DNA from 2 places in the Terribacillus sp. FSL K6-0262 genome. Region 1 is predicted to be linked to the other one. Evidence: riboswitches for the same ligand, from Rfam matches in the RefSeq annotation. Region 1 holds a riboswitch; the other holds the start of a gene.
What was found. A riboswitch is a leader RNA that binds a small molecule or an ion and turns the genes downstream of it on or off. The one in region 1 is predicted to bind S-adenosylmethionine.

Region 2: another riboswitch for S-adenosylmethionine. It lies ahead of MHI54_RS10480 (ATP-binding cassette domain-containing protein); the one in region 1 lies ahead of MHI54_RS04285 (LLM class flavin-dependent oxidoreductase).

Annotation. Positions count from the first base shown of each region.
Region 1 covers NZ_CP150277.1:822,290-830,432, forward strand. The annotation lists gene MHI54_RS04270 (hypothetical protein) at 34-378, opposite strand; gene MHI54_RS04275 (low molecular weight protein-tyrosine-phosphatase) at 378-857, opposite strand; gene MHI54_RS04280 (S66 peptidase family protein) at 979-2,004, shown strand; gene MHI54_RS04285 (LLM class flavin-dependent oxidoreductase) at 2,023-3,387, opposite strand; SAM riboswitch class I at 3,467-3,567, opposite strand; gene MHI54_RS04290 (DUF1992 domain-containing protein) at 3,580-3,951, opposite strand; gene MHI54_RS04295 (CAP domain-containing protein) at 4,023-4,868, opposite strand; gene mreBH (rod-share determining protein MreBH) at 5,370-6,377, shown strand; gene MHI54_RS04305 (hypothetical protein) at 6,472-6,684, opposite strand; gene MHI54_RS04310 (uracil-DNA glycosylase family protein) at 6,820-7,266, opposite strand; gene tnpA (IS200/IS605 family transposase) at 7,400-7,870, opposite strand.
Region 2 covers NZ_CP150277.1:2,020,813-2,028,955, reverse strand. The annotation lists gene MHI54_RS10500 (LysE/ArgO family amino acid transporter) at 1-449, opposite strand, end outside; gene MHI54_RS10495 (M20 family metallopeptidase) at 685-1,890, opposite strand; gene MHI54_RS10490 (MetQ/NlpA family ABC transporter substrate-binding protein) at 1,894-2,754, opposite strand; gene MHI54_RS10485 (methionine ABC transporter permease) at 2,760-3,422, opposite strand; gene MHI54_RS10480 (ATP-binding cassette domain-containing protein) at 3,413-4,438, opposite strand; SAM riboswitch class I at 4,516-4,624, opposite strand; gene MHI54_RS10475 (lactate utilization protein C) at 4,807-5,514, opposite strand; gene MHI54_RS10470 (LutB/LldF family L-lactate oxidation iron-sulfur protein) at 5,511-6,941, opposite strand; gene MHI54_RS10465 ((Fe-S)-binding protein) at 6,954-7,670, opposite strand; gene MHI54_RS10460 (FadR/GntR family transcriptional regulator) at 7,795-8,143, opposite strand, start outside.

The DNA.
Region 1 (8,143 bases):
TTCTCCTCCTTCTCTCTCTATACAGCTTTTTCTTTATCTAGCTGCAGTCGTTCCAGTGCCTGCCAATTGTTTCGGACTCTCTCCGGCAGGCAATTCGATCTGATCATCCAGCCTACTCACTTTTTGCAATGCATGCTGGACTTCCTCCAATCCTTTCAGGCCCTTATCAGCCGAGGTGGATAAACTAGTCGCCACTCGCGCATAAGATGTTTTTACATCATCCACGAAAACGCCAGGATTGCGGAGATAGAAAACCGCTTCAGATCCTGCACGCATCAAGTTGCCGCGTACATGCGTCCTTGTCTGTGCATCACATAACGAAACCAAGCCGCCGACAGTAGCACCAATCGTTAAACCTAACGTGAACTTACTTTTCATCAAATCGGCTCCTTCCATCGTATCTGTTGTTTTATTGTCTCGCACAATTCCGCACACCCAGCATCCAGCTGTTCAAATACAGCTTCAAATTCACCAGTGAAGAACGGATCTGCGATATCCTCGCCTTCCCGTCCATTGATGAATTCCGAGAAAAGCCGATAACGGGACGAATAGGCAGGTATCATAGCTGATAAATCCTGCAAATTAAGCCGATCCATCACAATGATGTGATCATACGCATCCAGCTGTTCCAATTGTACTTGCTTCGCTGTTTTTTCGACAATCGGAATGCCCTTTTGACCCAGAAGCTCACGAGCGGAAGGATGTATCTTTTTTCCTTCATGCCAGTGACCGATTCCGGCAGAGTCCACAGCAACAAGCCCTGATAGGCCTGCTTCCTCTATTCGTTTGCAGAATATCGCCTCTGCCATCGGTGAGCGGCAGATGTTGCCTAAACAAATAAACAACACGTTTATCATTCACCCAACTCCCTCGTTTTATAAATGCGATTACAGATATCTGCTATTCCATTCCCCGCTCAACATTTGTTCAAACTGTGGTGCTCCCATGCTATAATATGGAAAAGAAAGGGTGATGCTGATGCCGATCATCTATCCACATGCTCTCACAGCCGACTCCACCTTTGCAATCACTGCACCATCCAGCGGGGTTCCCGCTTCCTTGCATCCCCGGATACATAAAGCAAAAAAGCAGCTGGAGAAGCTGGGAAACCGCGTGATCATAGGCGAGACAGTCTGGACCCAGGAAGCTGCCAGAAGCAGCTCTGCCGAAATCCGGGCAGCTGAACTGATGAGCTTCCTTACCGATCCTGAAATCGATGCCCTCATGCCGCCATGGGGCGGGGAATTGCTTATTCAAGTATTGCCAAGACTGGATTGGGACAAGCTAGCTTCAAGCAATCCAAAATGGCTGATCGGTTATTCTGATACAAGCACACTTCTTTGTTCCTATACGCTCCGGACAAATATCGCTACAGCCCATACAACCAACTTCTTCGATCTGCATATGGCATCACTCGATGGAACGACAAGGCAGTGGCATAAGGTTTTATCTGCACCATCACGCAAAAACTTTATCCAGCATGCTTCGGCCATGTATCAGTCTTCTTGGGATGCACTTTTCGAACAAGACGATGCAGCGGGATTTGATCTGGACAGCGAAACGGAATGGAAATCCACTACTGGTAAACCTGTTTCCTTTACTGGCCGATTGATTGGCGGCTGCCTGAATACATTGACGGTCATTGCCGGGACAAAGTATGCCCCGATCAAGAAATGGCAAGAGTCTTTTGAAGAAGATACAATCGTCTATCTCGAATGGAGCGATTGGAGTACAGCAGAAGCCTACCGGAATCTTTGGCACCTGAAGGAGCTCGGCTGGTTCGATCGGGCAAGCGGTGTATTATTCGGCAGACCCGCTCGAAGCACACCTTCAGAGGATTACACAGACGAGCAAATGATCCGGGAATTCGCCGATGAAATCGGATTGCCGATCATCTTCGACACTGATATAGGACATATGCCGCCGCAATTGACATTGATCAACGGTGCTTTGACAACGGTTTCGTATCAGGATGGGACTGGCACATTGACTTATCTGGAATAGGAAAGAGGAGCTGATGGTTCAGCTCCTCTTTCCTTGTTTTGCCGGATGCGTCCCGGGGAGATGCGGATGTCCGAATAATTTCTCCCGGAATGTACCTCCTGCATAGTCCTTTTTATACAATCCCCGCTCTTGCAGGATTGGCACAACCAATTCGACGAAGTCCTCCAAGTCCCTCGGCGTAATATAATGGGTCAGGTTAAAGCCATCCACTCCGCTCCTCACAAAAAAGTCCTCGATCCTGTCGGCCACCTGTTCAGGGCTGCCGATGATGATCTCCATTTCAGCTGGTTTGCTGAATTTCTCTTGTATCTCTTTGACCGTGAATGGCCTGGCAGCGTCCTTGGTCAAATATGCAGCTCGTGATTGCCCTTGTTCCGTATGCTTGTACGTGAACAGTTCATCCTCATCTTCATAGGATGCCAAGTCATAACCAGTCGATCCACCATACTGGGCCTTTGCTGCATCTGCACTCCAATATTTCTTGATTTCTTCATATTTCGCATATGCTTCCTCTTCCGTTTCAGCAACGACTACATTCAGGAAAGTGAATGCTTTGATTTCATCACGGCTTCTGCCGTATGCTTCTGCACGCGTTTTGATATCCTCGATATAGTAGTTGATTTTTTCCGGTGTCGGTCCGCCGACAAACACACATTCAGCATGTCTGGCTGCGAAATCGCGCCCTTTTTCAGAGGTTCCCGCTTGGTAAAGCACTGGCGTACGCTGCGGGGATGGCTCACTGACATGAGGCCCTTCAACGGAGAAGTATTTCCCCTTGTGCTTGATGCGATGTACCTTATCCGGGTCCACCAGAACGCCTCTTTCCGGATCTGAAACAACCGCATCCTCTTCCCAGCTGTCTTCAAGCAGCTTATAAGAAACCTCCAGGAATTCCTCTGCTATCCGGTAACGTTCATCATGCTTGACCATTTTTTCCAGCCCGAAATTCCGGGCCGCATTCGGTAAGTAGGATGTAACGATATTCCAAGCGACACGCCCCTTGGTCAAGTGGTCGAGAGTCGAGAATTTACGCGCATTATGGAATGGCTGCTCGTAGGATGTACTGACCGTGACAGCGAAGGAAAGGTTCTCCGTCACAGCTGCCATTGCCGGGATGGCAAAGGCAGGGTCATTCAGCGGCACTTGGACTCCGTCGCGCAAAGCAGCCTTTTCATCCCCGCCATAGACATCATAAACGCCGAGTACATCAGCGAAGAACACCGCATCGAACTTGCCTTTTTCCAGCAGGCGCGCATGCCCGATCCAGTAGTCAAGCGACTTATACTCGCGATGCCTTCTGCTCTCGGGATGCTTCCATAAGCCGTGGGAATTGTGCATAGCTGCAGTCATATCGAAAGCTTGCAGGATGATTTGTTTCGTCATTATCTCTCACTCCTTTAAAATATGTAAAAAAGCCTCTTCCGTTTTACAGAAGAGGCTCCTTATCCAAGGCGAAAAGCTCCTCTTATCTGTCAGACCATCGTCTGCTGGAATTGGCACAGTGCATCATTGCCTGTTGCCGAGGCTTCCAAGGGCCAGTCCCTCCACCTCTCTTGATAAGAAAATACTATTTGATTATGTTAAATTGCGCTCGATTTGTTCCCGGTATTGACCCAAGGTGCTTGGCGAATGCTTCTTGAGCTTTTGCAGCAATGCTTCGTATTGAATCTCCTTTTCGCTGATCCGTTTCCGATAAGCCGCCCGCTCTGAATCATCCGTACAAACACGCAGTAAATCACGTAAGGCCACAATCTCTTTTTGCAGCTCCATTTCGGGCGGGACATAGCCGGCATTCTTCAGGATCTTATAGCTCATCCGCATATCCTCTGGTACGCCGGATAAATCCTCCAGTTCCAGAGGTTTCCCTGCACCGGGAAGGTTGCGGAATTCTCCACTTTCTTCCGCCTTCTTGATCCGTTCTTCGGCAAGCAGCGAAATCAGATCCATACAATCCCTCCCAAAAATCAAAAAAGCAACCGATTCCGCATCGGTTGCTTTTCATTATACAATAATCTGAATTATTTACCAATGAATTGCTGTGTCCAATAGTTACCGTTTTCCACGTACCCTACACCGATGTTTGTATAATCAGGGTTAAGGATGTTTTCACGGTGACCTTGGCTGTTCATCCAAGCTTCCACAACTTCTTCCGGAGTCTTTTGACCTTGGGCGATGTTTTCACCTGCAGTCTGATAGGAGATACCGAAAGATTTCATCATGTCGAATGGAGAACCGTAAGTCGGGCTGTTGTGGTCGAAGTAACCATTGTCAGCCATGTCCTGGGATTTAGCGCGTGCTACTTTGCTTAGCTCAGCATCTGCTTTCAATGGCTTGAGACCAGCTTTTTCACGCTCTTGGTTAGTCAAGTCCACTACTTGCTGTTCAAATGCGCTCAGCCCTTCTGCAGCTTGCTTGTCTTCTGTCTGCTTGCTGTCAGAAGCAGTTTCTTGTTTTTGTGCTGGAGCTTGTGCTTTTTGTTCAGTTGCTTGCTCTTCAGCTTTTTCTTCTTTTTGCGGAGCAGCTTTTTGCTCTTCTTTATTAGAAGCAGGTGCTTTTGCTTCCTCCTGCTTAGGTTGAGCTTGTACAGGAGTCTGTGCTGTTTCTTGTTGTGCTGGCTGTTGAACATTGTATTTCGCTAGCAAGCTATCAACATCGATGTGAATGTTATAAGCTGATAGATAATCATTCACCCATTTATTCAAATCTTCGATAGAAGAGAAAGATCCGCTTTTCACTACATGTGCTACGTGCACTTGAACTTCTTCTTTAGTTGGCTGTGCCGGTGCAGCGTTTGCTGTGCCTGCCAAAGCGCCTCCTGCCAGGATAGCTGTGGATAGTGTTGTTACTAATACTTTCTTGAACATGATGTTGCTCCTTTCGGGATGTATGTGTTTTCTTGATGCAGCAACATCATAGCATGCGTTTTTATGTAATATTGCAGCCTGGATTTTCCAATTGGCTCTCCTTCCCGAAGTCTCATGCTAAAAGTCGGTTCCTATGCGAAATCGCACCCGCTCATCTTGCTTTGAAACTAGCAATAAACAGCCACCCTGCTATATATTGGATGAAAATCAGGATTGACACCTTTTTTCCTTCCTAGTTTTTGTAACAATCCCTCATTATTTGTAATCTATCTGTAAATTGACTTTGCGTTTGTCTCTTCATATAATACTATCTTCCTAAACTTATTAGTTTATTCTGCCAAATTAGGATAAAGGTATCTCTTTAACACCTCTATACCAGGTGATAGAATGAACTATGTCGAAATTAGGAGCTTTTCGGCTCTTTGACGCATCCACCCCCATAAAGTAAATATCGGGGGAGAATGAATATAGTAGAAATATGTCATCATTGGAGGAAATATAATGTTTGCTAATCCTGAAATCGGAATAGACCTTGGCACTGCAAATATACTTGTGTATACAAAACAAAAAGGAATCGTATTGAATGAACCTTCCGTCGTAGCGATCGATTTGGAAACAAAAAATGTTGTGGCGGTTGGAGCCGAGGCAAAGGAAATGGTCGGTAAGACTCCCCAGAATATCGTACCGATCCGTCCATTGAAAGATGGCGTAATCGCTGACTATGACGTAACAGCTCAATTATTGAAAGAAATTCTGAAAAAAGTAAGCAAGGTGATGGGCGCTTCCCTTCGCAAGCCTACCATTGTTGTCTGCACACCGTCCGGCAGTACTTCCGTTGAAAGACGCGCCATACATAACGCAGTCAAATCCTATGGTGCCAAAAATGTTCATTTGATTGAAGAACCGATTGCCGCAGCTATTGGAGCGGACCTTCCTGTTGATGAGCCAGTGGCCAATGTGATCGTCGATATCGGCGGCGGTACAAGCGAAGTTGGCATCATCTCTTTCGGCGGCGTGGTATCCTGCCGTTCCGTGCGTATCGGCGGGGATTCCATGGATGAAGAAATTGTCCAATATATCCGCAAGCACTACAACATCTTGATCGGGGAAAGAACTGCAGAACAAATCAAGATGGAGATCGGTCATGCTTTGATCGAGCACGACGAGCTGATGATGGATGTCCGCGGCCGCGATATGGTAACTGGACTGCCTAAAACTGTCGGGATTTCCTCTAAGGAAGTACAGGTGGCACTGAAGGAATCATTGGAACAGATCCTGGAGACAATCCGCATGACATTGGAAGATTGCCCGCCGGAACTAAGCGGGGATATCGTTGACCATGGTGTCATCTTGACTGGAGGAGGAGCATTGCTCAAAGGCATGCAGCAGTGGCTTGCTTCTGAAATTTCCGTACCCGTGCACCTGGCTCCGAACCCATTGGAATCCGTTGCAATCGGTACAGGCCGTGCCTTGCAAATGATTACAAAACTGCAAAAAGCAGCAAAATAAAAACAGGCGTATCAGTCAGCTGATACGCCTGTTTTTTTTTATGGAAGGACAGCTTGAAAATGGAGAATTTTATCGCTTAAGCTGCTGTTTCTGATCATTGGAGCCAGACTGTACCAATCCAATGCCGATTCCGGCCGGGTCGTCCAAATAAGCAAGATAGAAAGAACCAGAACGACAATTGCCCTTCTGCTTTGGCCGCTTGGATAGCTTTATCCAAATCCTCCAATTCAATCTGAATTCTGGTTCCATGCGGAAAATCATGCGGTCCCTTACGGATGCCGCCATCGATTCCTCCATCCGTCTTCACCTCATGATAGCCCCAATTCGGCGTCCCGATCTTCCAGCGAAAACATTGGCGTAGAAACTTGCTGCTTTGTCAGGGTCTTGACTATTCAGCTCAAATCCAAGACTTTGCCACGGATGTTCTCCATGCTCCCTCTCCTTATCTATGCAAAAGCTCGCGAATCTTATATGCATGCTCCTCGATCACCGGCCGCAATCCTGGATTATAAAACACAGATGCAGGATGATATGTCGGGAATATACGATATATTTTCTCCGAAAAAATGAAGGAATCCTCCCCCAAGCTTTTTAATTGCTGAATGGGTTGTTCTACTAGCTTTCCGGCAGCTTCCGTTATTTTCTCTTTCGAACCGGTTACCCTTTCCCAGCCTATTTTCCCTAATGTCACAAGGATATCCGGCTCTGCATGAGCAATTTCATAATCGAGCACGGGCGCATGCGCAAGTATCTCGGCCTTAGTCGGTGTCCGATTATATTTCTTGGTGACCGTCTTTCCGCGGATCTGCTTTGTCTTATATTGATAAGGTCTGCTTCTGACTGAGCTGGAGATGAATACTTCTGACCTGTTGACCCCTGCCCGTTCCAAAAATCAAAACCACCAGTGTGAACTGGTGGTTTGTTCTGCGGCTAAAAGCCTTTGTTACCGGCCTAGGCCTCAAAGGCCCGCTGAATGGGTTCCCTCTTGCACCACATCTACTCACCAATTCTAAAGAATTTCTTTATTTCTTCCGATTTTTTTCTCCTGTAAATGGATCGTACTCTTCGAATAATGTCAATTGATCGCCCATATAGTCCTCTTTTAGCTGATTCCTAATATATTCTTGTATTTGTTTCTTATTTCTCCCGACTGTATCAACATAGAATCCTCGACACCAAAATTTTCGATTTCCATATCTATATTTTAAATTGGCATGACGATCGAATATCATTAAACTACTTTTCCCTTTTAAGTATCCCATAAATTGTGACACACTTAATTTCGGCGGGATACTTATCAACATATGAATGTGATCCGGACAAGCATTTGCTTCATGGATAATCACACCTTTCCGTTCACATAAATCCCTAATAATTTGTCCGATACTCTTTTTGTATTTTCCGTAAATAACCTGCCTTCTGTACTTTGGCGCAAATACTACGTGATACTTACAATTCCATGTTGTATGTGCTAAACTGTTCATGTCCTTCATAGGGCACTCCTCCTTCTATGGCGAGATAAAGTGGTCGGGAAACCAACTTTATCCTACCATGAAGTGAGGTTTTTTTATTACCACGCTTGAAGCTTTCTGGAACCCCCGGCATAGCCAGGGGTTTTCTAATACATATAATAAATCAAGCTCCTTGCCAGCTCGCCCGCTGAATGGGACCAAATTATGTATTTCTGTCTCACCCGGAGCTTCCCCAACAAAGAAAAGGACAGGGTGCTTCGGCCCTCTTCCAGGCAAGAAACCCTCACAAGGATA
Region 2 (8,143 bases), 1.2 Mb from region 1:
GCCATCGAAAAGCTCCATTTCTCCGGACCCGAATACGCCAGGGAGCTTGTCCCGATAACTCCGACAATATCCAATATGGCATGAGGATTCAGCAAGGATACAGATGCAGCGAAAATGATTTGCTTTCGTGGGGGGAAGCTTTCTTCACCCGCTTGTACGGTATCCGGAACTGATTTCCAAAGTCCCCATCCTATATAAGTCAAAAAGCAGAACCCAATTCCATAAAGCACTGTCTGGATCCAAGGTATTGTCCACACAAGCACCGAAACACCAGCGACTGCCATGGAAATCATGATTGTATCGGCCATTCCAGCTGTAATTACTGCCGGAAGCGTATGAATCATCCTTTTTTGAATGATACCTTGATTGAATAAGAACACATTTTGAGCTCCAAGGGGCAAAATAAGCCCGAAAGCAAGAATGATTCCATGTATGATCGGCTCCATCATCTCTCTCCTCCCTAACTTAGCATATAGGACATTGAATCGCATGTCCTCATCCAATTGGTTGGTAATTCACCCAACCAATCATATAACGAAAAGCAGGAGTTGATGAAATGAATGAAATCGATTGGAAATGGAATCGTATCGTCAAAAACCCGAACTCACGCAAATCTGCGGCTGAAGATTCACGTAACAGTTCGGGTTTTTCATCTAACTGAAACACTTTTGCGTCATAGACCACTTACCCCATCACTTTTTCAGCCTTACTCTTTTCGAATACTGTCTTGGCTTGCTGCAGCAGCTCCTTGTCTGTCAATAATCGGTAACCTGCATGCGCCAAGACTTTGGCCCCTTTCAATACTGCTGCATCACCGCGCGCTGAGCGAGCTGCTTCACGGAATTCTTCCGTATGACCAATTAGATCTTCCGGTCCGATTTGGATATAAGGATGCGCCGCCGGGACCTCATAGCTAATATTACCTGTATCCGTTGAGCCGCGTCCCTTACCTTTTTTCACATGTACATATTCGCCGGCATTTTCCAGCTCTTCCTTCAGCAATTGATCCAACACTGGATTCAAAACAAAATCCTTCACTTCATTTTGAAATCTTTCTCTCTTGACAGTGGCTCCGGTGGCTAATGCAGCCCCCTGGGCAATATTTTTCACTTTTTGTGAAACTGCTTGTGCTTTACTCCATGTTTCTGCCCGGATGAAAAAGCGTGCCGACGCATATTCCGGAACGATATTCGGCGCATCCCCGCCGTTCGGGATGATTCCATGCACGCGTACATCCTGCGGGAGATGCTGCCGCAATGCATTGATACCATTAAAAAGCTGAATGACAGCATCCAAAGCATTGACTCCTTTTTCAGGGGAACCGGAGGCATGAGCTGATTTTCCGTAGAAATGGAAATCAAGCGGATCTACGGCAAGGAACTCCCCAGTGACACTTGTTCGTACAGAAGGATGTATGATCAAGGCAGCATCGATTCCCTTCAGCAGACCATGCTTGACAAAGCTGCCTTTGGCACTTCCATTGGGACCGCCTTCCTCAGCCGGGGTACCGAGGACGGCTACACTTCCGCCTATTTGATCCAATGTTTCCGCCAGGGCAATACCAGCTGCTGTACTGGCAGTACCAATGATATTATGACCGCAAGCATGCCCGATCCCAGGCAGCGCATCATACTCGGCAAGAAAAGCGATCCGTGGTCCTGGTTTCCCGCTATCTTTCAGCGCATAAAATGCAGTTTCGTGCCCTGCCACCCCCTTATCCACTTGAAATCCCGCCTCTTCCAGCAAACAAGCGAGCGTTTCACTGGCGAAAAATTCCTGATTGCCAAGCTCCGGCTTTGCATGGATTGCCTGGCTTGTTTGGATATACTTTTCTCCATTCTCCTCAAGATGCCATGAAATTCGGCTCATAGCCGTCACAGCTTTTCCCATCGCTCATTCCTCCTCCTGAAGACGTTTCAAATGCTCCTGCAGTTCTTCTTTTGGTACATCCACAACTATGGAACCGCCATTCGTATCATTCTCTACAGCTTTTTTCACTTCTTCATCCTGATACAATGCAGCGATTTTCTGATATATCTCATTGTTCTCGTCTTCTTTCCTTACCGCAAATACATTCACAAATGGTGTAATGCTGTCATCGTTGGCATTTTCCAGATAAATCGGATCTTCTTTTGGATTCAAGCCTGCTTGGCCTGCAACACCATTATTGATGAAGGATGCAGCTACATCCGGCAATACACGGGGGGTCTGCTGTGCAACAACAGGTACAATTTCAATGTTTTTCGGATTCTCTGCAATCTTGGAAGGATCACCGAACTGGCCGAAATCGTCTGCCAGTTTGATGACACCCGCAGCTTCCAAAGCCCGAAGCGATCTAGCCTGATTGGATGGGTCATCCGGAATGGCTACTTTATCGCCTTCCTTTAACTCATCCAGGCTATCGATTTTCTCTGAGTAAGCTCCGATCGGGGCTATTACTGTTGAGCCTATCGGGACAATCGTATCGCCATGTTCTTTGGCATATTGACTCAGGAAAGCAATGTGCTGGAAGGAGTTCATGTCTATCTCGCCATTGGCCAATGCTTGGTTCGGCAACGTATAGTCCGAGAATTCGACTAGCTCGATATTGATTCCCTCTTCCTTTGCCTTCTCCTTCAGGATTGGCCATTGATCTCCATCCGATCCTGTAACACCAATTTTAACGGTCTGGCTGCCGTCAGCTGAACTGCTGCCGCAAGCCGCTAGAACAAACACAAAAGCGAAGGAAATAATGCCAAGTAATGTTTTTTTCATTTTCTTCATCTCCTTAATATCCTTCTTGAAAGTGTATTGCCGATCCACTGGGCCAGCTGGACAAGTACAATCAATATAACGACGGTAACAACCATGACGCTTGTATCGAACCGCTGATATCCATAGGTCATTGCCACATGCCCGAGACCGCCCCCTCCAACTGTTCCTGCCATCGCAGAGAAATCAATCAAGCTGATGGTAATGAACGTCAATCCAAGAACCAGCGGACCAAGCGCTTCCGGGATCAAGATGGTATAAATAATCTGGAGCGGACTGGCGCCCATCGCTTTTGCGGCCTCAATGACACCCGGATCGATGCTGATGAAGTTATTTTCAACAACTCGTGCGATGCTGAAGGCTGCTGCTATACTCATCGGGAAGATTGCTGCCCATGTGCCGATTGTCGTCCCTACCACTTCTCTGGTCAGCGGACTGATAGCCACTAAAAAGATGATGAATGGAATCGGCCGAATGATATTGATTAAGAAATTGATGATTTGAAACAAAATCGCATTTTCCAGTATATTCCCTTTTCGTGTGACAAAAAGTAAAAGTCCGATAATGATGCCGAATACAGAACCTATCACCAACGTGACAGCCACCATCAAGATTGTCTGGCCGGTCGCTTCGACAATGCGCGGCCAGAATGTCTGCCAATCTACCCCCATGCCACTTCTACCTCCTCGATCTGAACGATATCATCCAGTTCCTTTACTGCGCTGACCGTTCTTTCTTCGTCTCCTTGGAAGCTCACAAGCAGATTCCCATAGAATTTCTCTTGTATCTCCTGTACGGAACCATACACAATATTCACATCGATATCATGCTTCCTCGTTACCCTGGATAATACCGGGTCACTCGCCACCTCTCCCTTGAAAATGATCCGATACAGCTTCTTCCCGCCTTTTTGACGCCATTCATCCAATAGGGAAGGAGACGGGAGATCCTGCTGTATGGAACGGATAAAACGTTTCGTTGTCTGGTGAATAGGATCTGTGAATGTATCGAATACTCCGCCCGTTTCGATGACCTCCCCTTCCTCCATGACAGCAACCTTGTCACAGATTGCCTGAATCACGTGCATTTCGTGTGTTATCAGCAGAATCGTAATGCCCAATTCCTTGTTCACTTTCTTCAACAGACGCAGAATCTCTCCTGTCGTATCCGGATCCAGAGCCGAAGTCGCTTCATCACATATCAGGATATCCGGGGAAGTAGCCAGCGCCCTGGCAATTCCAACCCGCTGCTTCTGCCCTCCAGAGAGCTGCTCTGGATAATTCTTCGCTTTATCCGAAAGGCCGACGAAGCGCAACAGTTCATCCACCCGTTCTTTTATTTTTGCTCGCGGCATTTTGGCCAGTTTCAGAGGATATGCAATATTACCAGCAACAGTACGCGAGGTTAGCAGATTGAAATTCTGAAAGATCATCCCGATTCTCCTGCGCACCTTCCGGACTTCCCTAGGGGGCAATTTGGCTAAATCTACCCCCTGCACCTCTACAGCACCAGCAGTAGGATTTTCCAGCACATTGACCAATCTCAGCAATGTGCTCTTACCGGCTCCGCTGAAGCCGATGATGCCGAAAATCTCCCCTTGCTCTATCGTCAGGTTCACATTGCGTACGGCGTGCACTTCCCGTTTTCCGATTGTGAAGGTCTTTGATACATTCTTGAACGTAATCAACTCTATTCCCCCTCGCTACACAAAAAGCCCTCTTTTTCTTATCCAGAAAAAGAGGGCTTCATTATGAAACTTCCTCATTCTCATCTTCCAAACACAGCTGTGTTTGCAGGAATTGGCACGGTATTTACGATAAACCCGTTGCCGAGACGTCATAGGGCCTGATCCCTCGATCTCTCTGGATAAGAATAAATCAAGTATGTAGTTGTTAGATTTGATTACCATGTTATGGGTTTTCCAATTGAATGTCAATCCATTTTTTTAAATAATCATTCTCTTTTGGAATTTCTTTAAACGAAACATTTTTACAACTGGCGGTTTGAAGCAACAGTTAAGATATACATTGATCCTGGTGTTTTTCCCCGAGCCATCTATTTATCTTCTATCACGATATAAGCAGCCTTCACAGGGCCATGCACCCCGACAACCAGATTCATTTCGATATCAGCCGAGTTGCTTGGTCCGGTGATGAAGTTAATACAGGATGCAATGGTCTCTCCTTTTTGTACTTGCTTGGATATTTGCTGCGCTGCCTGGGTCATCCGGGGAACGATGGTGCTTTTCGGTACGAGGGCGATATATTTATGCGGCAGCAAGCTCACCGTGCGGCCTTTGCCTTCCCCCGAAAACAGCACGACCGTTCCGGACTCAGCCAGCGTGATATCACTGAATGTAATACCGATATTGGCTTTCTCCACAATACCGATGTTGTCATATCCAATGGCAGGATCCCATTCATGCACATCGATTCCTTGTTCGGGCCACGATCGGAGCTGTTCACGCAAACCAAATGCTTCATAGCGTGGGTCTTGCCAAATGGCCAACGGGCCCCCGCCATAGGCTGCTATAGTATCTGCCAGCACATTCGGCAAGGCAGCCGAATCAGTCTCGATAAATTCGGTATGGATAAGCCGGCATTGATCGCGAAGTATCTCCACTAGCTCATCCGGGGTTTTATCAGTCAATGTCTTATCCTGCGGGCGATAATTCCAATTCCGCGCCGGCTTTTCCATCAGCACCTTTGTTCGGCCCAGACGGCTGGCCACATTCGCAAGAAAGCTGTCCTGATTCTGTATCATGCTTTGTCACGCTCCTTTTCGTGCTCCTTGAACCAATCACGGAAACGCTCTTTGTTCGGAGCCGGCAAATCACGAATTTCGGTCCAAGCCTTCAGCGGTCCCGGCCCTTTCGAAATGGTCTCATCCTTTGTAAAAGGCTTCATGACCGAGCTTGCCATTTTTGATCCAGCTGCATAAAGCGGATTGGAGGAAGCTCCTATACCAAATGCCTTCATGGCCATCTTCTCGGAAATCGGTGCACGCCCTTCCCTTTCGACAATCACTTGCCGATGGCGATGGAGCAGCTGATGCAATGGGATCTTGACCGGACAAGCATCCGTACAGGCTGCACAGAGTGTCGATGCATACGGCAGTTCCTTGAAATCATCATATCCGCCCAGCAGCGGTGTCAGCACTGCCCCGATCGGACCAGGGTATATCGAGTTATAGGAGTGTCCGCCGATGTGGCGGTACACCGGACAGACATTGATACATGCTGCACATCGGATACATTGCAGGACAGACTGGAATTCGGTCCCTAGGATACCGGAACGCCCATTATCAACGATGACCAGGTGGAACTCGGATGGGCCATCGGCTTCCCCCGCTGTCCGCGGACCTGTCAAAGCGGTGATATAACTGGTCAGCTTTTGCCCGACGGCACTCCTTGTAAGCAGTCCCACGAGCACTTCAAATTCTTCAAAGGTCGGTACGATGCGCTCCATCCCCATGACACAGATTTGCGTATCCGGTAAGTCGGAAACCATGCCAGCGTTCCCTTCATTCGTGACCAAACCAACCGAACCAGATTCGGCTATGGCAAAATTGCATCCTGTAATGCCGATGTCTGCCTGCAGGAATTCCTGACGCAATTTTTCCCTGGCATGCAGAGCCAGCTCCTCCGGCTTGGAAGTCAGTTTGTACTCCAGCTTCTCGGTAAAGACATCCTTGATCTGCTCTTTGTTTTTATGGAGTGCCGGTGTGACGATATGCGAAGGCGGATCATGGTCGTCCAGCTGCAGGATGTATTCGCCCAGATCTGTTTCGATGACATCGCAGCCTTCCTGTTCCAAGACAGCATTCAATCCGATCTCCTCCGTGACCATCGACTTCGCCTTCAAGATCTTTTGGGCCCTTTTTTCTTTCACGATACCTTTCACATAGTCATTCGCTTCTTCCGCAGTAGCGGCAAAAAAAACATGCCCGCCGCGCTTCTGCAGATTTTCAGCAAGCTCCTGCAAGTAGTAGTCCAGATGATCGAGGGTATGCTGACGTATCTCTTCCCCGTGGGAACGCCATTCTTCCCAGTTCCCCAGCTCCTCTGCTGCATCCAGCCTTCTCGTCCGAAGACGTTCCTGCGCTCCGGCGACTGCTCCGCGCATGAATGTATCTTCCATTTGCTTGTTCACATTTTCCTTGAATTTTTCATTCCCAATCTTCATCGCCATGGTTGTTCCCCCTCACCGACTGTTTAGCACTTCAGCGATATGCATCACCTTGACAGGCTTGCCGCGGCGCTGCATCCTGCCTCCAATATTCAGCAGACAGCCGCCATCCGCCCCAATCAGATAGCTTGCCTTCGTCTCCGTCACGGAATCCACTTTCTCATCGACCATTTGTTCAGAAATATTCCCCATCTTAACGGAAAACGTCCCGCCGAATCCGCAGCAATTCTGCGCATTGGGAAGCGGTTGCATTTCCAAGCCCTCTACATGCGAAAGAAGCTTCATCGGTGCATCCTTCACTCCAAGCAGCCTTGTCATATGACAGGATGGATGGTAAGTAGCCACCCCTTCAAGCTTCGCCCCGACATCCTCTATTTTCAGGACATCCACGATGAATTCTGTCAGTTCGTATGTCTTTTCGGCCAGCCGTTCTGCCCGGGGGCGCCATTTGGGATCATCCCGGAAAACATGCTGGTAATCCTTGAACATCGTGGCACAGGAGCCTGATGGTGTGACAATGACCTCGGCATCCTCAAATGTCGCAATCATCTTTTTCATCGCTTTCTTGGCATCTTCCACATAACCGGAGTTGTATGCCGGCTGCCCGCAGCACACCTGTCCTGTCGGAAATACAATCTCACAGCCCAGCCTTTCCAAAAGCTCCACCGTCGCCTTCCCGACATCGGATTGGAACATATCCACAATACATGTCGCAAATAATGTAACCTTCATGCTGCCACCTCACAAGTAAGGTCATCAGATGACCTGAATGATATCTGATTCCATCATACTACAACCGCTTTCATTTTCCAATACCTGCATATAAGGAAAAAGCCGCCTCGGTCGGCGGCTTATCCTAATCCATATAGGCACGGATCACTCCTTCTACATATTCCAAATGTCTCATCATTTCCAGTCTTGCTTGTTCAGGCTGCTGCAAACGGATAGCGTGCAGTATCGCTTCATGCTGCTTGTTCAATTCCTCGGGAGCTGCTTTTTCACCAAACAGGCAAATCTGTCTCGTTTCCCGCATGGATTCCCCTGTCAAATCCGATACATGGTGCATGAGACGCAGAAGCAGTTTATTTTTGGCCGCATGGGCAATCGTCATATGGAAAGCAAGGTCTGCTTTCTCTCCTTTTTCCGGATCACCTGCGAATTCCTTCATCTCTGCGAGCGCTTGTTCCATCTGTGCCAAATCTTCA